Regions from separate parts of the Fundidesulfovibrio magnetotacticus genome, predicted to be linked through region 3. Evidence: predicted binding sites of a transcription regulator. Region 3 holds the regulator's gene; each other region holds the start of a gene.
The links. Region 3 encodes sigma-54, which starts transcription at its own class of promoters, with help from an activator protein. Its sites were predicted from a motif close to CTGGCACGGNNNNTGCTT; they were not measured.
Positions count from the first base shown of each region.

Region 1: NNJEOMEG_RS19265 (TadE/TadG family type IV pilus assembly protein) is a predicted target of sigma-54. The motif match lies at 2,081-2,098, and genes of this name have one in related genera.
Region 2: NNJEOMEG_RS06165 (anion permease) is a predicted target of sigma-54. The motif match lies at 3,512-3,529, and genes of this name have one in related genera.

Region 1 covers NZ_BLTE01000027.1:25,020-30,342, forward strand. Annotated here, with positions in the region: gene NNJEOMEG_RS19255 (pilus assembly protein TadG-related protein) at 83-1,225, opposite strand; gene NNJEOMEG_RS19260 (TadE/TadG family type IV pilus assembly protein) at 1,242-1,634, opposite strand; gene NNJEOMEG_RS19265 (TadE/TadG family type IV pilus assembly protein) at 1,631-2,035, opposite strand; gene NNJEOMEG_RS19270 (HDOD domain-containing protein) at 2,411-3,493, shown strand; gene NNJEOMEG_RS19275 (sigma-54-dependent transcriptional regulator) at 3,490-4,872, shown strand; gene NNJEOMEG_RS19280 (hypothetical protein) at 4,888-5,323, opposite strand, start outside.
Region 2 covers NZ_BLTE01000004.1:104,407-109,729, forward strand. Annotated here, with positions in the region: gene NNJEOMEG_RS06155 (YajG family lipoprotein) at 1-70, shown strand, start outside; gene NNJEOMEG_RS20920 (cache domain-containing protein) at 145-1,776, opposite strand; gene NNJEOMEG_RS06165 (anion permease) at 1,968-3,398, opposite strand; gene NNJEOMEG_RS06170 (sigma-54-dependent transcriptional regulator) at 3,748-5,163, opposite strand; gene NNJEOMEG_RS06175 (transporter substrate-binding domain-containing protein) at 5,160-5,323, opposite strand, start outside.
Region 3 covers NZ_BLTE01000014.1:119,981-125,303, forward strand. Annotated here, with positions in the region: gene pyrG (CTP synthase) at 1-260, shown strand, start outside; gene NNJEOMEG_RS15015 (KdsC family phosphatase) at 317-877, shown strand; gene rpoN (RNA polymerase factor sigma-54) at 1,162-2,601, shown strand; gene hpf (ribosome hibernation-promoting factor, HPF/YfiA family) at 2,642-3,181, shown strand; gene NNJEOMEG_RS15030 (PTS sugar transporter subunit IIA) at 3,181-3,633, shown strand; gene rapZ (RNase adapter RapZ) at 3,749-4,630, shown strand; gene NNJEOMEG_RS15040 (PTS sugar transporter subunit IIA) at 4,641-5,078, shown strand; gene NNJEOMEG_RS15045 (PTS sugar transporter subunit IIB) at 5,082-5,323, shown strand, end outside.

The DNA.
Region 1 (5,323 bases), on a different contig from region 3:
GGCCGCGAGCGGGGCCGGGTTCAGGAATTGTGGATCGCGAAGGCCTCCCTGATCCATTGATCGTGGAGCGCCCGGGCGGGCTTCAGCGGGTGGAGTCGCGCGTGAGGCTGATGCCCCAGAGGGTTCCGCAATTGCCGCCGGCCCCGCGCACGGGGGACACGGCCGTGGCGTTGACGAAGCGTCCGGTGACGTCGCCCGCGCCGTTGATGCCCTCCACGAACACGGCCCCCAGCTGGTAGACCACGATGGTGTTGCGCCCGGACGTGGGCGGGTCGCGGGGGTCGAAGAAGGTGATGATGCCCACGCGGGGGCTGGCCATGGAGTCCGGGTAGGTGCTGCCCCTGACGGAACTGGTGGAAGCGTCCCAGTAGGCCCCCGGGTCCTGGGCGATGAGGTCCTGGATGCCCTGTTTGGTGGGGCCCACCATGTTGCCGGGCTCCAACTGGAGGAAGTCCTGCACGGTGACGTCGGTGTTGTTGGCCCCGGTGCATCCGGCGATGTTGTCGCGGTAGGCGGAGCCGCCCGTGACGGGCTGGCCGGAACCCACGGGGGGCAGGTCCACGGGGCTGTACTGTCCCGGGGCGATGGTGGCATGGGGGGCGCCGGTCTTGAGCACGATCTGCGTGCCCACGTCGCCCGGGCCGTAGCCCTGCACGTTGATGGAGGCCATCTCGCAGGGCACTTGCGTGTCGAGCACGCCGTTGTGGTATTTGGCCTCGCCGCAGGTGTCGTTCCAGGTGAACTTGGTGGGCACGCTCCAGGGCTTGATGCAGCGCGACGTGGTGGAACAGAAGATTTCGGCCCGGGCCGTGGCCGACACGTCGGAGGCGTTGAGGCCCAGCACCGGCCCCAGGAAGAGGCGCACGGGGTTGCCGCGCGCGGCGGTGAACCCGGCCGTGACCTCCACCCAGCCCGGGATGTTGAGGTTTACGGAGACGTCTCCCTGCGTGAGGGCCAGGGCGGGGTTGTCGCGGGCGTCGATGTTGGCCCGCCCGAAGGTGACGGCCTCGGCCCGGATGCGCGCCAGGTCCTGGCCGTAGGAGACGAGCCCGGCGGCGCCGGCCAGGGCGGCGGCGTCCACGGCGGTCTGGAGCTGGCTGCGTTTCCAGCGCAGGTAGCCGTAGTCCACCGCGAAGGCCCCCATGCCGCAGACGGCCACGAGAAGCAGGGCCGCCAGCACCGAGACGGAACCGCGTTCGCCGCGCGAGGGTGTGGCGTTGTCCATGTCGGACTCCTGGTTGTCAGCGCCTGCGGGCGGTTGCCTGGGCCGTGAGCTCCACGAAGCCAGGTATGGCCGCGCCCCAGGGGATGATGGGCAGGCCGCGCAAGTCGAAGGTCGCGTCCACGCGGATGGCCGTTCCGGGGGGCAGCTGCTGGAAGTTGGCCGTGACGGCCACGCCCAGGCGGCCGGAGTCCTGTCCGGCCTGTTGGACGTAGGCGCGCATGAGGGGCTCCGGGGCCTGGCCGTCGGAGGCCGCCAGCGCGCCCACTTCGCAGGCCTGGGCCACCACCTGGCGGATCTGGAACATCTGGCTGAAGTCCAGGATGGCGATCACCAGGGGGATCAGCACCAGAGAGCCGATGAGGGCGAACTCGACGGCCGCCACGCCGGATTGGTCGCGATGAGCGTTCATGGCTGGTGCACCATCATGGAGGTGATGGAGATGGAGTCCACGGCGGCGAAGGCCGGGACCAGCCCCCCCAGCCCGAAAAAGGCGTAGGGCAGGTCCACGCGCACCGTGACGGGCTGGTTGGCCTGCCTGGCCGAGACGGTCACCCCGGCGGCCTGGCTCACGCCGCCCTCCACGAGGATGCGCCGCGCCCTTGCGGCCACCTCGGCGTCGGTGGGGCCGTTGAGGATGGCCAGGCGCGCGCCCTCGGCGGCGGCCGCGGCGACGACGTGGCGGGTCCAGTAGTAGCGCCCGGCCTCCACGCCCCCCACCAGCAGGAGCAGCAGTGGCAGCAGGATCAGCGCCATCTCGACGCTGGTGGAGCCGGAATCCCGGCCTGGGGTGGTGTGTAGTTTGACGGTCACGGCGTCTTCCTCGAACGGGAGCCTTCCCGTTCATATGCCGGATTAAAGCAATAATTGGGCCTTTGTTTATTATGTATACTGATGGTTCGGCGGATGTACAGCCCCCCGACAGAGGATGAGGTTTCTCGGGAAACCGCGCCTTCCGAAAGAGGTATGCTTCTTGCTTTTTATGCGTTCCCCGGGCGTCTTCGCGGTGGCCGGGAGGTGCGCCGGGAGGTGCGCCGGGGAGGCGATTCATTATTTGTGGAGGAATTCGTCGCGCGGCCGCCCTGGGCGATTGTACGCAGGGGGGAAAGGGGATAACGTCGGATGTGCCCCTGGTCCGCGAGGCACGGGGGGGTCCGGCAAATCGGCCGAACGGCCGGGGGAGGACGGATGGAACGCATCGTGAGCACGGGCCGGCCAGCGGCCGGGGCCCGGGGGTACGACGAGGGCCAGGCCGCCTGGCTGGCCGCCCGCCTGGGGCCGGAGACGATGGCCCACCCGCGGGGCAGGCTGCTCCACGCCTTCTGCCTGGAGCGGGGGCTGGCCCCGGTCGGCGTCGAAGCCGCTCCCGTCGCGTCCCCCGCGCCGGTCCCGGAGTCCGGGGAGAAGCCCCTGTCCCTGGACGCGGTGCTCGAGCGCGACACCAAGCTTTTCTCCCTGCCCGAGATCTACGCCCGCCTGGACGCCCTGCTCAAGGACCCCAACGCCACGGCCGCCGACGCAACGGACCTCATCTCCAGCGACCCGGCCCTCTCCGCCACCCTGCTCAGGCTGGTGAACAGCGCCTTCATGGGCCGCGCCCTGGGCCCCATGGGCCAGCGCCTGGGCAACAAGGTGGAGAGCCTGGAGCGCGCGGTGCTCATCACCGGCACGTCGCAGCTGGCCAGCCTGGCCCTGGGGCTCTCGGTGGCCCCGGCCTTCAAGGGCATCAGCCCCCAGGCCATGGACATGCGCCGTTTCTGGGAGCACAGCGTCTCCTGCGCCATCCTCACCCGGGGCATGGCCCAGGCCACCGGCTGGGCCGACCCCGAGCAATGCTTCGTCTGCGGCCTGCTCCACGACATCGGGAAGCTCGTGATGTTCCGCCACCTTCCCGCCGCCAGCGCCCGCTGCCTGGCCCGCGCGCGCGCCCCCGGCACGGACCTGACCGCCATCGAACGCGAGGAGGTCGGGTTCGACCACGCCCTCCTGGGCGGCAGGCTCCTGGCCAAGTGGCGGCTCCCCGAAACCATCGAGCGCGCCGTCACCGCCCACCACGCCCCCGAGCCCTCCGACAAGGCCGCCATGCTGGTGAACGCCGCCGACCTGATGGCCCAGCTCCTGGCCCCGGCCGACCGGCAGGACATGCCCCTGCCGCGTTTCAATCCCGCCGTCTGGGAGGCCCTGGAACCGGACTTTTCCGACCTGGAAAGCCTGGCCCAGGACCACGCCGAGCAGTTCGAAGGCGTGATCGCCTGCTTTTTCTCCGCATGAGCGAACGCATCCTGGTCATCGAGGACGACCCTTCCCTGGGGGCCATGATCCAGGACGCCCTGGACGTGAAGGGGCTCTCTTCGCGCCTGGCGGGATCGGCCGAGGAGGGGCTGGAGCTCCTGGGCTCCGGGAGCTACGAGCTGGTGCTCACCGACGTGATGCTCCCCGGCATGTCCGGCGTGGAGGCCATCCCGCGCATCCTGGCGGCCCAGCCCGGCGTGGACGTGATCGTCATGACCGGCCAGTCCACCCGCGAGGTGGCCCTGGAGGCCATCCGGCACGGCGCGTACGACTACTTCTCCAAGCCCTTCAGCCTGGCCGAGCTGGAGACCGTGATCCGCCGCGCCCTGGAGCGCCGCGCCCTGCGCGACGAATCGCGCGCGCTGCGCCGCAGGCTGCGCGACACCCCGGACGACCACGGCCTGGTGGGCCAGAGCGAACCCATGCTCCGGCTCAAGGAGCTGGTGGCCAAGGTGGCGGCCCTGGACGTGACGGTGCTCGTCACCGGCGAATCCGGCACGGGCAAGGAGGTGGTCGCCGACGCCATCCACGCCCTCTCGCCCCGGGCCTCCGGGCCGTTCGTGAAGGTGAACTGCGCGGCCATCCCGGAAAACCTCCTGGAGAGCGAACTCTTCGGGCACGAGAAGGGGGCCTTCACCGGGGCGCTCACGGCGCGCAAGGGCAAGTTCGAACTGGCGGCCAAGGGCTCGCTGCTGCTGGACGAACTGGGCGACATGCCCCTTTTCCTGCAGCCCAAGCTGCTGCGCGCCGTGGAATCCAAGATGATCGAGCGCCTGGGCGCGCCCGCGCCCATGCCGGTGGACGTGCGCATCATCGCCGCCACACACCAGGACCTGCCCCGCCTGGTGGAGGAGCGCGCCTTCCGCGCCGACCTCTTCTACCGCCTGAGCATCGCCCAGATTCGCATACCGCCCCTGCGCGACCGCCGCGAGGACATCCCCCTGCTGGCCGAGCACTTCATCCGCCGCCTCCACGCCCGCACGGGCTGCGCCCTTGAAGGGCTCTCCCGCGACGGGGCCGAGGCCCTCATGGCCCAGCCCTGGCCGGGCAACGTGCGCCAGCTGGCCAACGCCATCGAGCGCGCGGCCATCACCGCGCCCGGGCCGCTCTTCACCGCGCGCGACTGCCTCCAGGCCCTGGGGCAGGCCCCGGCGGCCACCGCCCAGCCGCCCGCGCTGCGCCCGGGCATGAACCTGCGCCAGACCCTGGAGGACGTGGAGCGCGGCCTCATCCTGGAGGCCCTGCGCCAGGCCGGGGGGGTGCAGAAGGAGGCCGCGCGCCTGCTGGGGCTTTCGCCCACCAACCTCTGGAACAAGCTCCAGAAGCACGGCATCCCGGGCCACGGTGGCGGGGCCTGAGAGCGTTCCGCCTCTTCACATCCCCAGCCGTCCGGCGGCGTCCTCCCGCAGGGTCCAGCCCATGCGCTTCAGGCGCTGCTTCGTGCCCGGGCTGGCCTTGCCCGTGAGCCACAACTCCACCCCCGAGGCGGGCAGGGCGCGCGCCGCCCGGTCCAGGGCGTCCAGGTTGGACGCGGCGGCGGCGGTGTATGCCAGGTAGTCCAGCGGGAAGGCCAGCACGAGCCTGCCGTCGGGGCGCAGCGCGCCCACGAAGCGCCCCACGGGGACGAAGCGCGCCAGCGCGCCCGCCTCGCGCGCGTAGCCCGCGTACATCTCGGCCATGCGCTGGCGGAAGAGGCACACGTCCTGGTCGGAGGTCTCGGCCACGAACTCCACGAACTCGGCCTTGTCGGCGGTGCCCGCCATGGAGGTGAGGGCCCGGGTGAGCACGGTCTGCTGGGTGGGGGTGAAC
Region 2 (5,323 bases), on a different contig from region 3:
GCTGAGCGAGTCGCTCTCCATGCTCCTCTCCGACCCGGAGATGGTGCAGTACCTGGGCAAGGACAGGTAGCGGCCACAAGGATTCCCGACACGGCGGGCCTTCGCGACCTTTCGCGGAGGCCCGCCGTGCTTCGTTTTCCGCCTTCAATCCTCCACGTGCGCCCGGGCGCGGCCGCCCTCGGGCAGGATCATGCGCACCACGGCCCCGGCCCCGGGCTGGCTCTCGATCACGATGCGCCCTCCGTGCTCCTGGAGCGCCCGGTTGGCCTTGGTGAGCCCCATGCCCACGCCCACGCTCTTGGTGCTGTAGAAGGGGTCCAGTACGTATTCCATCTCTTCGGGGCCCATGCCCCGGCCGGTGTCGGCCACGGCCAGGTCGAAGCCGTCGGTGCCGTGGCGCGCCGAGAGGGACACCCGCCCTCCGGCCGGGACCAGGGCCTCCACGGCGTTCACCGTCACCTCGCGCACGGCCATGGCCAGCAGGTCGCGGTCGGCCAGCAAGGCGGCCGGTGAAGGCTCCACCTCCCAGGCCACGGACACGCCCAGCTCCCGCGCCGCGCTCTCGCCCGCCCGGCGGGCCTCCTCCAGCAGTTCCTGGGCCGGAAATTCCGTCACGGCGTCCACATGGATGGCGCTGTATTCCTTCACCGCCGCCGTGATGCGCTCGATGCGCCGGGCGGCGTCCAGGATGCCGTCGAGATAGTCCAGGTATTTCTCCTGGAGCGCCGGTTTCTTGAGCAGAAGCCCCGCCAGCCCGCCGATGATGGTGGTGGGGTTGCGCAGCTGGTGGGCCACCGAATCCGAGATTTTCTGGAGGCTCTCCACGCGCAGGGCCACCTGGGCCACCACCTCCTGGTTGGCCTTGCGGGCCTGGCCCAGGGCCTCTTCGGCCACCTTGGCCTTCTCCTCGGCCTCCTCGCGCCGGGCCTGGATCTCGCGGATGTTCTCGCGCAGCATGCCCGCCATGCGGTTGAGCGCCCCCTGGAGCCTGGCGGCCTCGTCGCGGCCCGAGGCGGCCAGGCGCACGTCCAGGTCGCCCGAGGCGATGCGCTCGGCGGCCTGGGTGGCCTCGGCCAGGGGCAGGGCCACGCTGCGCGCTATGGCCAGGCTCACAAGCGCCAGAGCGATCACGATGGCCGTCATGCCCAGCCCGGAAACCGTGAGCGCCCGGTTGAACAGCCCCCGCACCGCCTCGCCGATGCGCTCCTCCTCGCGGGTCACGTTGCCCAGGTATACCCCCGTGCCCACCCACATGTCCGTGCCCGGGATCATCTCCGCGAAGGAGACCTTGCGTTCCTCGGGGCCGTCGGGGCGGGGGAAGATGTAGCTCACGAAGCCGCCCCCGGCGTGGGCCATGGCCGAGAGCTCGCGCACGTAGTACACGCCGTCGGCGTCCACGAAGTCCTTGAGGTCCTGGTTTTCCAGGTCGGGCTTGGGCGGCAGGGCCACGTTCACCGTGCCCTGGTAGACGAAGAAGTAGCCCGAGGCGTCCTCCTCGAAGCGCACGGGGTCGAGCACCTCGCGGATGAGCGCCTTGCGTTCGGCCTCTGTCTTGGCGAATTTGAGCCCAGAGGCCAGGGTGAGGGCCATGGAGTGGGTGGCGGCCTTGATCTTGGCCCGCTCGCCATGGAGCATGATCTGCTGGGTGTGCTGCACCACCACTTCTTCAAGGCGGTGGGAGACGGCGGTCACGAAGGCCAGCGACGCCGCCGTGCTGAGCGTGAAGAGCCCCACCAGTCCGAAGAGGCGCGCGGCCATGGAGAAACGCCTGAGCATGGTTGTCCCCCGCGATCGGGTTCCCGCCGGACGGCGCGGGTATCAGGCCCATACCACGGATCGGCGCGGAAAGCACGCGGGTGCGGGAGCGGCCTCGCGGTCTGCGGACGTCCGGGCCGGGTGGGGGAGATCGGCCCGCAGGCCGGGATGTCCGGCCCGCGCGAGGCGGGCCGGACAGGAAGGCGGGGTGGCTACATTCTGGCCAGGTTCCAGGGGAAGCCCACCAGCAGGAACACGCCCAGGTAGACCAGGCCGAACACCAGGCCCAGCATCCAGAACTCGCGCCCCTTGATGTAGCCCGAGCCGTAGTAGATGGGCGAGGGTCCCGTGCCGTAGGGCGTGATGACGCCCATGATGCCCAGGGTGGAGCACAGCATCATGGAGGCGAGGGGAATGTTCAGGCCGGGCACGGCCATGGCCGCCGCCAGCATCACGGGGAGCATGGCCGCCACATGGGCCGTGACCGAGGCGAACATGTAGTGGCTGAGGAAGAACACGACGGTCAGGCCGATGAGCGTGGCCGTGGGCGAATAGCCCTGCAGCGAGGCCGAGATGGCCTTGGCGAACCATTCCAGGAAGCCCACCTTGCCCAGGCCGTCGGCCAGGGTGACCAGGGTGGCGAACCAGGCCAGAACGTTCCAGGCCTGCTTGTTGCCCACGATGTCGTCCCAGCTCACCACCTTGAGCAGCACCATGAGGCAGATGGCCACGATGGCCACCGTGGTGCCGTTGATCTGCTTGTCCAGGAAGATCCAGCTGGCCAGCGCGCCCACGGCCAGGAGGGCCATGAGGATCTCCTTGCCCTTCACCGCGCCCAGCTTGGCCAGCTCCGCGCCGGCCCACACCGGGGCGTCGTCGGACTTCTTCTGGCTGGGCGGATAGAGCACGTAGGCCAAAAGCGGGGTGATCAGGAAGAGGATCACGCCCACGGGGAGGAAGCTCACGAACCAGTCGTTCCAGGTGAGGGCCACCTTGGCGGTCTTCTCCACCATGGACTGGGCCAGCAGGTTGGGGGCCAGGCCCGTGAGGAACATGGACGAGGTGACGCACGTGGTGGCCAGGGCCGTCCACATGAGGTAGGCCCCGAGGCCGCGCGGGTTGTTCTCGGGCGTGGAGCCGTAGAGAGGCGGGATGTTCTTGATGACGGGGTAGATGGTGCCGCCCGAGCGCGCCGTGTTGGAGGGCATGAAGGGGGCCAGGGCCAGGTCGGCCAGGGCCACCGCGTAGCCCAGGCCCAGGGCGCGCCGCCCCATGAGCTTGATGAGCGTGAGCGCGATGCGCTTGCCCAGGCCGGTCTTCTCGTAGCCCATGGCGAACATGAAGGCCGCGAAAATGAGCCAGACCGTGGAGTTGGAGAAGCCCGAGAGCAGCCAGTTGATGGAGCTGCCCGCCGTGGCGGCCTTGCCGGGCGCGGAGGGGATGAGCTGGAGCGCGGCGGCCGCCGTCACGCCCATGAGCCCCGTGAGGGCGGGCGGGATGGGTTCCAGCACGAGCCCGGCCACAACGGCCACGAAGAGCGCGAAATAGGTCCACGCCTGGGGCGAGAGCCCAGCGGGCGCGGGCAGAAGCCAGACCAGCACGCCCGCCAGCAGCGGGACGATCGCCTTGATGTTCACGGACATGATCCCTCCTAGGGTTCGCTTCGGCCCGGACGGTGGATGCCACGGCGCGCGCGGGCCTGGGCGCGGCCGGGAAGGGTGTCGCGGGAGGGATGCTGCCCCGCCCGAGTGGGATCAAGCAGGGATGATGCCAAGGGGCACGTTCCGGGCATGATGCCGGAATCATAGAAAGAATCGTTCAAAGATGATCGTGGGGCGGCGCGAAGGGGGATAACCTGGGCTATGGGCGGCGGAGGGTTGCCTGAAAAGACAAGTCAATTCCCGATGTTGCCAATGTTTCTTTCGGGAATGACCATGCAGGAGGTTATGGGCGCGCCGGGCGGCGGACCGTCCCTGTGGGCGGCGCGGGGGGTCAGCCCTGCGGCCCGCTCTCGCGCATGGCCTTGAGGCGCTTGCTCAGGGCGGGCTGGGAGATGCCCAGGAGCCTTGCCGCCAGGGTCTGGTTGCCCCCGGCGCGGGCCATGGCCTCCTGCACCAGATGCCTGGCCGCCTCGGAGAAGCTGGGCAGGCGCTCGAAACTGGCGAAGGGGTTGGGCTCCCCCGGAGGGGCGGGATGGCCGTGCTCCTGGCAGATGGCCTTCTCGAAGGCCGCCATGGAGAGGGTGCGGCCGGGGTGGACGCTCACGGCGTCGTAGACCATGGCGCGCAGCTCGCGCACGTTGCCTGGGAAGGGGTAGCAGGCCAGGCGTCCGGCCAGCTCGCGCGGGGGGGTGGGCACGGGCTTGCCCAGCTCGCGGGCGGCCTCGGCCAGGAAGTGGCGCAGAAGGGGCTCGATGTCCTCCTTGCGCTCGCGCAGGGCGGGCACGTGCACGTGGTGGGTGCGCAGGCGGAAGTAGAGGTCGCGCCGGAACTCCCCGGCTGCCTCGCGGGCGGCCAGGTCGCGGTGGGTGGCCACGATCACCCGGGCGTTGCTGCGCCGGGGCTGGTCGGAGCCCAGGGGGAAGTATTCGCCCTCCTGGAGCAGGCGCAGGAGCTTCACCTGGGAGGGCACGGAGAGGTCGCCCACCTCGTCCAGGAAGAGCGTGCCGCCCGAGGCCTCGCCCACCATGCCCTTGCGGGGGCCGTCCGCGCCGGTGAAGGCCCCGCGCACGTGGCCGAAGAGGGTGTCCGCGAACATGGCGTCGTCGAGCCCGGCCACGTTGACGCAGACAAGCGGCCCGGAGCGCCCAGAGAGGGCGTGGGCCGCGCGCACCAGGTTCTCCTTGCCCACGCCCGATTCGCCGGTCACCAGGAGCGGCTGGGGGCTCGGGGCCACGGCCTCCACGTAGGCGAAGATGGAGAGCATGGCGCGCGAGCGCGTGATGATCCCCGCGAAGGCCTCGGGGGTGGCAGGCCCCCCGGCGGTGAGGCGCGAGAGGGCCAGGCGGTTCTCCTCGCGCAGTTCCAGCATGCGCACGGCGCGGCGCACGCCGCCCACGATGCGGTCCTCGTCGTCGGTCTTGACGAAGTAGTCCCAGGCCCCGAGCTTCATGCAGCGCACGGCGCTCTGGAGCTGGTTGAGCCCGCTGACGATGATGCAGGCCACCTCGGGGTGGCGCTCGCCCACGAGGGCCAGCAGCTCCTCGCCGGAGAGCCCGGGCATGGTCAGGTCCAAAAGCGCCAGGCCCACCTCGCCGCGCTCCAGGATGCCCAGGGCCTCCTCGCCGCTCAGGCAGGCCAGGATGTTGGTGTAGCCCGCCGAGGACTCCAGGGTGAGGGCCATGGAGCGCAGCCAGGCGGGCTCGTCGTCCACAAGGAGGATCTTGAAGGCGGGGCTTTGAGTGTTCATTCGGCCTCCTCGGGCGCGGCGGGCAGGCGCACGGTGACGGTGGTTCCCTGCCCCGGGCGCGACTCGAACCGGATGCTCCCGCCCAGCTCCTTGACGATGCCCGCCGACACCGAAAGCCCCAGGCCCGTGCCGCCGGTGGCGCGCTTGGTGGTGAAGAAGG
Region 3 (5,323 bases):
CCTACGGCAAGGCCCAGATCGACGAGCGCCACCGCCACCGCTACGAGTTCAACAAGGCCTACCACGCCCGCATGGCCGAGAAGGGCATGGTCTTCTCCGGGCTCTCTCCCGACGAATCCCTCGTGGAAATCGTGGAGCTGCCCGGGCACCCCTGGTTCCTGGGCTGCCAGTTCCACCCGGAATTCAAGTCCAGCCCCATGAAGCCCCACCCGCTCTTCCGGGAATTCATCCGGGCCGCCAAGACCCAGCGGGAATCGTAATAAAACCTGCGCCCCGTCGGCCTTCTCCGGCCGACGGGGCCTTCCTCTCCCCCCTCATGCGACCCTTCAAACGCCCCGCGCGCCCCGGCCTCAGCCGCCGCGCCCTGGCCCTGGCCCGCGACGTGCGCCTGCTCGTGCTCGACGTGGACGGCGTGCTCACCGACAACCGCCTCTGGCTGGACGAGCAAGGGCAGTCCCTCAAGTGCTTCTCCATCCCCGACGGCATGGGCCTGAAGCTCCTGGAGCGCGCGGGCATCGAAGTGGCCGCCCTGAGCGGGCTGCCCAACCATCAGGCCGAGGAGCGGCTCCGGCAGCTTGGCGTCACGGCCTTCCACGGCGGCCACCTGCGCAAGCTCCCCGTCCTGGAACGCATCCTCTCCGAGCGCGGCCTCGACTTCCCGCACCTGGCCTACATGGGCGACGACTGGCTCGACGCCGCGCCCATGCGACGGGCCGGGCTGCCCATGGCCCCCGCCGACGCCCAGCCCGAAATCCTGCGCCTGGCCGCCTGGGTCTCCCGCCTGCCCGGAGGGCACGGCGCGGTGCGCGACGCCGTGCGCCTGCTGCTCACCGCCCAGGGAAAACGCGAAGCCCTCTGGCGCGACATCGCCCTGTAGCCGATACGTCGGGCGAAATGCGGCGATGGCCGCCTGTCCGGCCGCGCAGAACCCGGTGAAACCCGCGAAGCCACCCGGGAGTGCGGAGGGCGAAGCCCTTTGCGCGCCGGAAGGTTCTCCCCGGACTGCCCGTTCGTCCGCCCCCGCCGTCCTTGGCGCTTCACGGAAAAAGCCGTCAAGTCTTGCTTCCGGTTCGGTTTTGGTGCATAACCACCGGGCTAGGCGGGCGTCCGGCATTCTTCTTGCTAGCCGCCCGGTCCAATCCACAAGGAGACGACAGCACGATGGCACTTGAGCTCAGGCAGCAACTCAAGCTTTCGCAGCAGCTGGTGATGACGCCCCAGTTGCAGCAGGCCATCAAGCTGTTGCAGCTTTCCCGTCTGGAGCTGGTGGAGACGGTGCAGCAGGAGCTCATGGAGAACCCGCTGCTCGAAGAGACCCAGTTCGACGACGAGCGGCCCGAGCCCACCATCGCCGAGGACTCCCACGCCCCCGACCCCACCCAGGAGGAGGGGGCCATGCAGCGCGAGCTGATGAAGACGGCCGAGTGGGACGACTACCTGGGCGATTTCGCTTCCACCTCGCGCCAGGCCACGGTGCGCGAGCACGAGACGCCCGAGGAGGGCATGTCCTTCGAGGCCAGGCTCACGGCCAAGCCCTCGCTGGAAGGCCACCTGGCGTGGCAGATCAGCCTTTCTCCCCTGGACGCGCGGCAGCAGGCCATCGCGGACGAGATCGTGGGCAACCTCGACTCCGGGGGCTATCTGCGCTCCAGCGCGGAGGAACTCGCCCAGGTGCTTGCGGTCACTCCCGAAGAGGTGGAGGTTGTCATCCAGGTGCTGCAGCGGCTCGATCCCGTGGGCGTGGCCGCGCGTTCGCCCCAGGAGTGCCTGCTGGTGCAGCTGGAGGTGTACGGCTACACGGACCCGGTGCTCCTGGAGATCGTGCGCGACCACCTGGAAGACCTGGAGAAGAAGCGCTACAAGCCCCTGGCGAAAAAGTTCCGCTTGAGCATGGAGGAGGTCAAGGAGTATCTGGAGATCATCCAGACGCTCGACCCCATGCCCGGCTCGCATTTCAGCTCGCCGGACCCGGTGTACGTGAGCCCGGACGCGTTCGTGTACAAATACGGAGACGACTTCGTGATCGTGCTCAACGAGGACGGCCTGCCCAAGCTCCAGCTTTCCCCCTACTACATGGAGGACATGGGCCGTTCCAGCGCCAACAAGGAAAAGGAATATCTCCAGGACAAGATGCGCAGCGCCCAGTGGCTGATGAAGAGCCTCTATCAGCGCCAGCGCACGTTGTTCAAGGTGCTCGAATCCATAGTGAAATTTCAGCGCGAGTTTTTCGAGGACGGCGTGACGCGGCTTCGCCCCCTGATCCTGAAGGACGTGGCCGACGACATCGGCATGCACGAATCCACCGTGAGCCGCATCACCACGAGCAAGTACGTGGCCACCCCGCACGGCATCTACGAGCTCAAGTTCTTCTTCAACTCGGCGCTGGAACTCGACGACGGCTCCTCGGTGGGTTCGGAGTCGGTCAAGGCCGTGATCAAACAGCTCATCTCGGCCGAGGACCCCAAAAAGCCCACCAGCGACGAACAGATCGCGGAGATTCTCAAGCAGCGCCTGCAGGTGAACATCGCGCGGCGCACTGTGGCCAAGTACCGCATGGCCATGGGCATCGAGTCCTCCTCGAAGCGCAAGGACGTTTTGTAGTCAAATCCGCCGCCACGCGGCGTCACCCCCGGAGGTCATCATGAATATCGCTTTCAATTTCAAGAACTTCGAGCCGTCTCCCGGCCTGCAGGAATATGCTGCCAAGCGTTTCGACAAGCTCTCCAAGTACATGAGCAATTCCGACAACGCCGAAGTGGTGGTCACTCTTTCCGTTGAAAAGACCCGCCAGATCGCCGACGTGGTCATCGACGCCGACGCCATGCACATCTCGGCCCACGAGCGCTCCGACGACATGTACTCCACCATCGACATGATCACGGACAAGCTCGACGCCCAGCTGCGCAAGCTGCGCGAGAAGATGAAGGACCGCCGCAAGGCCACCCAGGGCGACGTGACCATGGGCGTGGTGAGCTTCACCACCGAGGGCAAGGTCCACGCCATCGAGGAATCCGACAAGTACAGCCCCAAGCCCATGAGCGTTGAAGAGGCCGCCGAGCAGCTCGACGCCATGCACTACGAATTCCTGGTGTTCCTCGACGCCGAAACCGAGCGCGTCAACGTGCTCTACAAGCGTAAGAACGGCGACTACGGCCTGATCGATCCTGGGGTTTCCCTCTGATGCGCCTGGGGGAATACCTGCGCAAGGACTTCGTCCTGGAGGACCTGGCGGCCGGGGGCAAGCCCGACGTTCTCGCGGAGCTGGTGGCCCCCGTGGCCGCCGCCTTCCCGGACGTGGACCCGGCAAAGGCGCTGCGCGTGCTCATGGACCGGGAGAATCTCGGCACCACGGGCATCGGCGACGGCGTCGCCATTCCCCACGGCAAGATGGATTCGCTCAAGGAGATCGTCATCGTGGCCGGGCGCAGCCGTGCGGGGATCGATTTCGAATCCCTGGACCACAAGCCCTGCCGCATCTTCTTCCTGGTGCTCGCGCCCGAACACGTGGCGGGCATGCACCTGCGCATCCTGGCGCAGATCTCGCGGCTTCTCTCGGACGAGGGCTTCCGGCGCTCCTTCCTGGACGCAGCCGACCACGAGGCTCTCTGGAAGGTGCTTTCCAGCCACGCGTGAACCTGCCGGGCCCCGTGAGGGCCGGCGGCTTCGTCACGCAAACGGACGCGATGTGTGATAGGCCGGTCCCCGCCGCGCGACCACGCGGCGGGGACTTTTCACAAGGAGCGATGCCATGCCGGGAGCGAGCGTCCATCTGCCCGTGGTGGTGATCACGGGCCTGTCGGGGTCCGGGAAATCAACGGCCCTCAACGTTTTCGAGGACATGGGCTATTTCTGCGTGGACGGCCTGCCGCCCGTGCTCATGCCCAAGCTGGCCAGCCTCTTCCAGGGGCAGGCGGCAGTGCGCCACCGGGGCCTGGCCCTGGGACTGGGCGCCACGGACCTGGACGACAGCTGGGAAACCGCCCTGGGCGAGATACGCGCTTCGGGTAGCCACATCCAGATCGTGTTCGTGGAGGCCTCCACCCAGGAGATCATGCGCCGCTACGCCACCACGCGCAGGCCCCATCCCTACGAGTCCGAGGGCTACGGCCTGGGCGAGGCCGTGGACGAGGAGCGCCGACGCATGGCCCCCCTGCACGACGCCGCCGATCTGGTGATGGACACCACCGGCTTCTCCGTGCACGACCTGCGCCGCCAGCTCCAGGAAAAATGGATGTTCCTGGAGGGCCAGGGCACGGCCATGAAGGTGCACGTGATGAGCTTCGGCTTCAAATACGGCATCCCGGCCGAGTCCGACCTGGTGTTCGACCTGCGCTTCCTGCCCAACCCCTATTTCGAGGCCGGGCTCAAGCCCCTCTCCGGGCAGGACAAGGCCATCGTGGACTACGTGCTGGAATCCCCCCAGGGCAAGGCCTTCCTGCCCCGGCTGGTGGATTTCCTGCGGCAGATGCTGCCCCTCTACGCCCAGGAAGGCCGCTACCGGCTCACCGTGGCCGTGGGCTGCACAGGCGGCCGTCACCGCTCCGTGGCCGTGGCCGAGGCGGTTTTTGACAGCCTGCGCGAGGCGGGCTACACCATGACGCTTGAACATCGACACATCGAAAAGGGCTGATCCGACCAAGATGAACGACCAGACCGAAGCGCGCAAATCCGTGGGCGTGATCATCGTCACCCACACCGACTACGGCGACAAACTCCTCAAGGCCGCGGAAATGATCCTGGGTCCCCAGCAGGACGTGCGCTGCGTAAGCGTGAACGTGGGCGTGGACACGGCCGAGACCGTGAAACAGCTCGACGCCGACATCCGCGCCCTGGATTCGGGCGGCGGCGTGATCATCGTCACGGACATGTTCGGCGGCACGCCCACCAACCTCTCGTTGTCCCTCATGGGGCAGCGCCTGGTGGAGGTGGTCACGGGGGTGAACCTGCCCATGCTCATCAAGATTCTTTCCACGCGCACCAAAGCCCTTTCGCAGCTGGCCGCCGACGCCAAGACCGCCGGGGTGCAGGGCATCGTGGTGGCGGGCGAGATCCTGCGCAAGAAGGTGGCGGGGGAGTAGGGCGTGTTCTGGGTGCGCATCGACAACCGCCTGGTGCACGGTCAGGTGATCGAATCCTGGCTGCCCTTCACCGACGCCCGCTACATGGTGGTGGCCAACGACGAACTGGCCCAGGACGAACTGCGCCAGCAGATCATGTCCATCGCCATCCCGCTGGGCATCGACTTCTCCTTCGTGAAGGTGGCCGAGGTCCAAACATATCTGGACTCGCGCAGGCTCATGGAAAGGGACGTGCTGGTGCTCTT